DNA from 2 places in the Streptomyces sp. ICN903 genome. Region 1 is predicted to be linked to the other one. Evidence: riboswitches for the same ligand, from Rfam matches in the RefSeq annotation. Region 1 holds a riboswitch; the other holds the start of a gene.
The links. Region 1 has a riboswitch for glycine ahead of gcvT (glycine cleavage system aminomethyltransferase GcvT). Riboswitches for the same ligand answer to the same signal wherever they lie in the genome.
Positions count from the first base shown of each region.

Region 2: it holds a riboswitch for glycine, as region 1 does, so the genes downstream of both, gcvP (aminomethyl-transferring glycine dehydrogenase) here and gcvT (glycine cleavage system aminomethyltransferase GcvT) in region 1, are expected to answer to the same signal.

Region 1 covers NZ_JAKMAY010000015.1:22,527-25,927, forward strand. Annotated here, with positions in the region: gene L7D48_RS03105 (AAA family ATPase) at 1-679, opposite strand, end outside; glycine riboswitch at 904-1,013, shown strand; gene gcvT (glycine cleavage system aminomethyltransferase GcvT) at 1,189-2,316, shown strand; gene gcvH (glycine cleavage system protein GcvH) at 2,472-2,849, shown strand; gene glyA (serine hydroxymethyltransferase) at 2,924-3,401, shown strand, end outside.
Region 2 covers NZ_JAKMAY010000026.1:19,240-22,640, reverse strand. Annotated here, with positions in the region: gene L7D48_RS04865 (DNA polymerase IV) at 1-629, shown strand, start outside; gene L7D48_RS04860 (PRC-barrel domain-containing protein) at 545-922, opposite strand; glycine riboswitch at 1,082-1,179, shown strand; gene gcvP (aminomethyl-transferring glycine dehydrogenase) at 1,363-3,401, shown strand, end outside.

The sequences.
Region 1 (3,401 bases):
CCGCCGCTCCCCGGTCCAGCAGCACCGACGCGACACAGCCCCTGGGCAGCCGCCCGGCCTCCGCGTCCGCCACCAGCCGGCGCACCGCCCGCCGGTGCCGGGCGAAGGCGTACGCCGACACTCCGCGCCCCCGCTCCGCCTGCCCGGCCAGCGCCACCTCGGGCGGCACGTCCAGCAGCAGCAGGTGGACGGCCCGCCCGCGCCGCCGCGCGTCCCGGGCCAGCCAGCGGCGCACCCAGCCCTGGGCCCCGCAGTCGTGCACCACCACACCGGCGCCCGAGGCCAGGGCCCGCCACAGCGCGAGGTAGTGCGCGATCCTCACCAGCGGGCGGTAGACCGCGTACGGCAGCCGGGCGGGCATCCGCCGCTCCCAGCGCTCCCGCATGTCCTGGGAGTCGATCCGCACCACCGCGTCGCCCTCGGCGACCACGCGGCGGATCAGGGTGGACTTGCCGCTGCCCGGCAGCCCCGAGACGACCACCCGGTCACCCGCGGGGAAGCGCAGGATCCGCACCGCCGCGGTGCCGCGCAGATCGCGTCCGCCGGCTCCTCCCGCTCCCCGCGGTACCGCCGCGGACGCCGCTGCCGGTACCGCCGCGGGCACCGCCTTCTTCGGCGTCGCCCTGCGCCGGGGCGGCGCTCCGCCCTGTGCCGTACAAGCACTCTCCAGGCTGCTCACCGGATACGCCCTCCCCGCTTTCGCGCCGCGTGCTCGCGGCGTCACCCTGAGCGTGTCAAGAAGGACGACGGCGGACAAGACGGCAGCTCACCAGGTGTGTCACGGTGCCGTACCCGTCACGTCACCCCTCTCGTCCCGGACGCGGCGGCACGGCTTCGCGCCCGCCCGGGGGCGGTGCGCGCCGGGCGTGCGATGATGAGCGGGTCAACTGCATACCGGCCGATCGAGTCCGCACGGGAGAGTTCCCGGAAAACGCTGGTCACGACGGTTTCCGGGGCGCCGAAGGAGCAAGTCCTCCCTTGAATCTCTCAGGCCCCGATACCGTGTGGACGAGGCAGATCTGAAAAGCGGGCGGCCCCCGAGCGGAGCCGTCCCACCCAAGGTGCAAGCCGTGGCCCGCCCGTGCGGACTCGTGGCGAACCTCTCAGGTTCCGATGACAGATGGGGAGGACGTGTCCTTCCCGCCGTCCTCGTACGACATCGCCACCTCGCCTGGGAGCTTGCCGACCATGAGTGATTCCCCCCGCCGTACCGCCCTCGACGCCGTGCACCGCGCCCTGGGCGCGACCATGACGGACTTCGCGGGCTGGGACATGCCGCTGCGCTACGGCAGCGAGCGCGACGAGCACAACGCCGTGCGCACCCGCGCCGGCCTGTTCGACCTGAGCCACATGGGCGAGATCGCCGTCACCGGCCCGCAGGCCGGCGAGCTGCTGGACCGCGCCCTGGTCGGCCACCTGTCCGCCGTCGCCGTGGGCCGGGCGCGCTACACCATGATCTGCGACGAGTCCGGCGGCATCCTCGACGACCTGATCGTCTACCGGCTGGGCGACGAGGAGTACCTGGTCGTCGCCAACGCCTCCAACGCCCAGGTGGTGCTGGACGCCCTCACCGAGCGGCTCGGCGCCTCCGGTCTCACCGGCGCCGCCGTGCGCGACGACCGCGACGCCTACGCCCTCCTGGCCGTCCAGGGTCCCCGGGCGGCCGCCGTCCTGTCGAAGGTCACCGACGCCGACCTCGACGGCCTGAAGTACTACGCCGGGCTGCCCGGCACGGTGGCGGGCGTGGAGACGCTGATCGCCCGCACCGGCTACACCGGCGAGGACGGCTTCGAGCTGTTCGTCGCCCCCGGCGACGCCGAGGCGCTGTGGCGGGCGCTGACCGGGGCCGGCGCGGACGAGGGCCTGGTGCCGTGCGGGCTGTCCTGCCGCGACACGCTGCGGCTGGAGGCGGGCATGCCGCTGTACGGGCACGAGCTGACCCGCTCCACCACCCCCTTCGACGCCGGGCTCGGCCGCGTGGTGAAGTTCGACAAGCCCGGCGACTTCACCGGCCGCACCGCCCTGGAGGCCGCCGCCGCGCGGGCCGCCGAGAACCCGCCGCGCAAGCTGGTCGGCCTGGTCGCCGCCGGCCGCCGGGTGCCGCGCGCCGGGTACGCGGTGGTCGGCGCGGACGGCTCGGTGATCGGCGAGGTCACCTCCGGGGCCCCCTCCCCCACGCTGGGCAGGCCGATCGCCATGGCGTACGTGGACGCCGCCCACGCCGCCCCGGGCACCGGGGGTGTGGCGGTGGACATCCGCGGTACGCATGAGCCCTACGAGGTCGTCGCGCTGCCGTTCTACCGGCGCGAGCGCTGACGGCCCCGGCCGCTCCGTACCACCGGCCGTACCGCCCGTACCGCCCACCAGCCGCACCGCCCGACCGACCGCTTGCCGCACCACCGGCCCGGGACACCGTCCCACCTGGCAAGACCCGTTTCTCACACCACACCCCTGATCAGGAGAATCACGCCATGAGCAACCCCCAGCAGCTGCGCTACAGCAAGGAGCACGAGTGGCTGTCGGCCGCCGAGGACGGCGTCTCGACGATCGGCATCACCGAGCACGCGGCGAACGCGCTCGGCGACGTCGTCTTCGTGCAGCTCCCTGAGGTCGGCGACACGGTCACCGCGGGCGAGACCTGCGGTGAACTGGAGTCGACCAAGTCGGTCAGCGACCTGTACGCGCCGGTCACCGGTGAGGTCACCGAGGTCAACCAGGACGTGGTGGACGATCCGGCGCTGGTGAACTCCGCCCCCTACGAGGGCGGTTGGCTGTTCAAGGTCCGGGTGACGGACGAGCCGGCGGATCTGCTGTCCGCCGACGAGTACGCCGCCTTCACCGGCGAGTGAGCGGCGGCCCGCCCGCCCCTTCCGCGCCCGGATCCGCCGTCCGCCGCCAGTACACCACGATCGGAAAGACCCGGATGTCGCTTCTGAACAGTTCCCTGCACGAGGTCGATCCCGACGTCGCCGCAGCCGTCGACGCCGAGCTGCGCCGCCAGCAGAGCACCCTGGAGATGATCGCCTCGGAGAACTTCGCTCCGGTCGCAGCCCTCCAGGCCCAGGGCTCGGTCCTCACCAACAAGTACGCCGAGGGCTACCCCGGCCGCCGCTACTACGGCGGCTGCGAGCACGTCGACGTGATCGAGGACATCGCCCGCGAGCGGGTGAAGGCCCTCTTCGGCGCCGAGGCCGCCAACGTCCAGCCGCACTCGGGCGCCTCGGCCAACGCCGCGGCGATGTTCGCCCTGCTGCAGCCGGGCGACACCATCCTGGGTCTGGACCTGGCGCACGGCGGCCACCTGACCCACGGCATGAAGATCAACTTCTCCGGCAAGCTGTACGACGTGGTCGCCTACCACGTCGACGCCGAGACCGGCCTGGTCGACATGGAGGAGGTCG
Region 2 (3,401 bases), on a different contig from region 1:
TCGCCGACCGCTGCGTCGCGCGGCTGCGGGCGGCGGGGCGCAGCGGGCGCACGGTGGTGGTCAAGATCCGCAGCTACGACTTCTCCACGCTCACCCGCTCCGAGACGCTGCGCGGCCCGACCGACGACCCGGCGGTGGTGAGGGAGGCCGCCGCCCGGCTCGTCGGGGGCGTGGACACCACCGCCGGTGTGAGGCTGCTGGGAGTCGGGGTGAGCGGGCTGGCCGACTTCACCCAGGAGGACCTGTTCGCCCAGGCCGGCACCCGGGCCGCCGGGCTCCTCGGCGCGGACCGGCCGCCGAGCCCCGCTCCGCCCGCGGCGGCGGACGGACCGGCGGCCGGGAGGGAAACACAGGAGGTACGGCACTGGCTGCCCGGCCTGGACATACGGCACGCGCGGTACGGGCCGGGCTGGGTGCAGGGCAGTGGTCTGGGGCGGGTCACGGTGCGGTTCGAGCAGCCCGGGTCGCCGCCGGGCCGGGTGCGCACCTTCGCGGTGGACGATCCGGAGCTGGAGCCCTCCGAGCCGCTGCCGCCATGGGGCGGTCAGGCCTCGGAGCCCGCGATCCGCCCGAACGTCATGTCCTCGTCGGAGGCGGGCGCGGCGGCGCCGGGCACGCCCAGTCCGTAGTGGCGGTAGAGCTGCAGTTCCTGCTCGGGGGAGAGGTGGCGGCCCACGCCGAAGTCCGGCGCCTCCCTCACCAGGGAGCGTTCGAAGGGCACCTTCAGCGTTCCCTCCGCCACCTCGCTGGGTTCCAGCGGGACGAAGGCGTCGCGGCCGAAGAACCCGGTGCGCACGGCCGCCCACTCGGGGATGCCGGTGGCGTCGTCGAGGTACACCTCGTCCACGGTTCCTATCTTCTGTCCGGTGCTGTCGAACGCCTTGAGGCCTATCAGGTCCCGCGGGTCGATGTCGGTCTGCACGGTGGTCCCTCCAACTCCTCGCACGAGAAGGCGCCTGCTCGCGAACAGTCGCCACAAACAACGAAACGGCACATTCGGCGCATCGGCCACTCGGGCAGGTGGGCGGGAACCGCGGCCGGGTCGACGCCGGCGGGCGCTGGTAGGCTCTGAAGTGGCTGTTGACCCCGAGCGGGAGAGTCCTCCGGCGACAGTGCCGGGGGCGCCGAAGGAGCAAATCCTCCCCGGAATCTCTCAGGCTCACGTACCGCGCGGGTGAGGTCACTCTGGAAAGCAGGGCGGGCCACGACGGACGACGCCGCAGCCCCTCCTCACCGACGGTGAAAACCGGGCCGCGCACGCGGGCCGGTGAAGCTCTCAGGTCGCGATGACAGAGGGGGAGGCCGTCGGGGCACCCGCGCCGCGGTGTCCCTCGCAGGTCGCGCAGACCAGGAGGCTTCCAGATGACAGCAGACCGCACTCCTCACGCCACCTCCCTCGCGGAGCTGGAGCGGGGCACTCCCTTCGAGGAGCGCCACATCGGCCCCGACGCCGGCGAGCAGGCCAAGATGCTCGCCCAGGTCGGCTACGGATCACTGGACGAGCTGGCGGCCGCCGCCGTACCGGAGGTGATCAGGAGCACCGAGGCGCTGGACCTGCCCGCGGCCCGCAGCGAGGCGGAGGTCCTGGCGGAGCTGCGCACCCTGGCGGGGCGCAACCAGGTACTGGACTCCATGATCGGTCTGGGCTACCACGGCACCTTCACCCCGCCGGTCATCCTGCGCAACGTCATGGAGAACCCCGCCTGGTACACGGCCTACACCCCGTACCAGCCGGAGATCTCGCAGGGGCGCCTGGAGGCGCTGCTGAACTTCCAGACCGTGGTCGCGGACCTGACCGGACTGCCGACCTCCGGGGCCTCGCTGCTGGACGAGGGCACCGCGGCGGCCGAGGCCATGGCGTTGTCCCGGCGTGTCGGCAAGGTCAAGCAGGGGGTCTTCCTGGTCGACGCCGACTGCCTGCCGCAGACCATCGCCGTGATCGAGACCCGCGCCGAGCCCACCGGGGTGGAGGTCGTCGTCGCCGACCTGTCCGGCGGTATCCCCGCCGAGGTCGCCGAGCGGGGCGTCTTCGGCGTGCTGCTGCAGTACCCGGGCGCCTCCGGCGCCGTGCGCGACCTGCGCGCCGTGATCGAGGAGGCGCACGGGCTGGGCGCGGTCGTCACCGTCGCCGCCGACCTGCTCGCCCTCACCCTGCTGACCTCCCCCGGCGAGCTGGGCGCCGACATCGCGGTGGGATCCAGCCAGCGCTTCGGCGTGCCGATGGGCTTCGGCGGGCCGCACGCCGGGTTCATGGCGGTGCGGGAGAAGTTCGCGCGCAACCTGCCCGGCCGCCTGGTGGGCGTCTCGGTGGACGCCGACGGCACCAGGGCCTACCGCCTGGCCCTGCAGACCCGGGAGCAGCACATCCGCCGGGAGAAGGCCACCAGCAACATCTGCACCGCCCAGGTGCTGCTCGCCGTGATGGCGGGGATGTACGCCGTCTACCACGGCCCCGACGGGCTGGCCGCCATCGCCCGCCGCACCCACCGCTACGCCGCCGTCCTCGCCCAGGGGCTGCGCGAGGGCGGAGTCGAGATCGTCCACGACACGTTCTTCGACACCGTCACCGCGCGAGTGCCCGGCCGGGCCGCCGAGGTCGTCGCCGCCGCCCGCGAGGCCGGGGTCAACCTGCGCCTGACCGACGCCGACCACGTCGGCATCGCCTGCGACGAGACCACCGGACGCGAGCAGCTCGCCGCGGTGTGGGGCGCCTTCGGCGTGGAGTCCAAGGCCGCGGACGCCGAGGCGCTGGACGAGGCCGCCGGCGAGGTGCTGCCCGCCGCCCTGCTGCGTACCGACGAGTACCTGACCCACCCGGTCTTCCACCGGCACCGCTCCGAGACGTCGATGCTGCGCTACCTGCGCAGGCTGGCCGACCGGGACTACGCGCTGGACCGCGGCATGATCCCGCTGGGCTCGTGCACCATGAAGCTCAACGCGACCACCGAGATGGAGCCGGTCACCTGGCCGGAGTTCGGCGCACTGCACCCCTTCGCGCCCGCCGAGCAGGCCGAGGGCTACCTGACGCTGATCCGCGAACTGGAGGAGCGGCTGGCCGAGGTCACCGGCTACGACAAGGTCTCCATCCAGCCCAACGCCGGCTCCCAGGGCGAGCTGGCGGGCCTGCTGGCGGTACGGGCGTACCACCGGGCGAACGGCGAGACGGGCCGCACCGTCTGCCTGATCCCCTCCTCCGCGCACGGCACCAACGCCGCCAGCGCCGTGATGGCCGGGATGAGGGTCGTCGTCGTCAGGACCGGCGAGAACGGCGACGTGGACGTCGAGGACCTGCGGGCCAAGATCGACAAGCACCGCGAGGAACTGGCGGTGCTGATGGTCACCTACCCCTCCACCCACGGTGTGTTCGAGGAGCACATCACCGACATCTGCGCGGCCGTGCA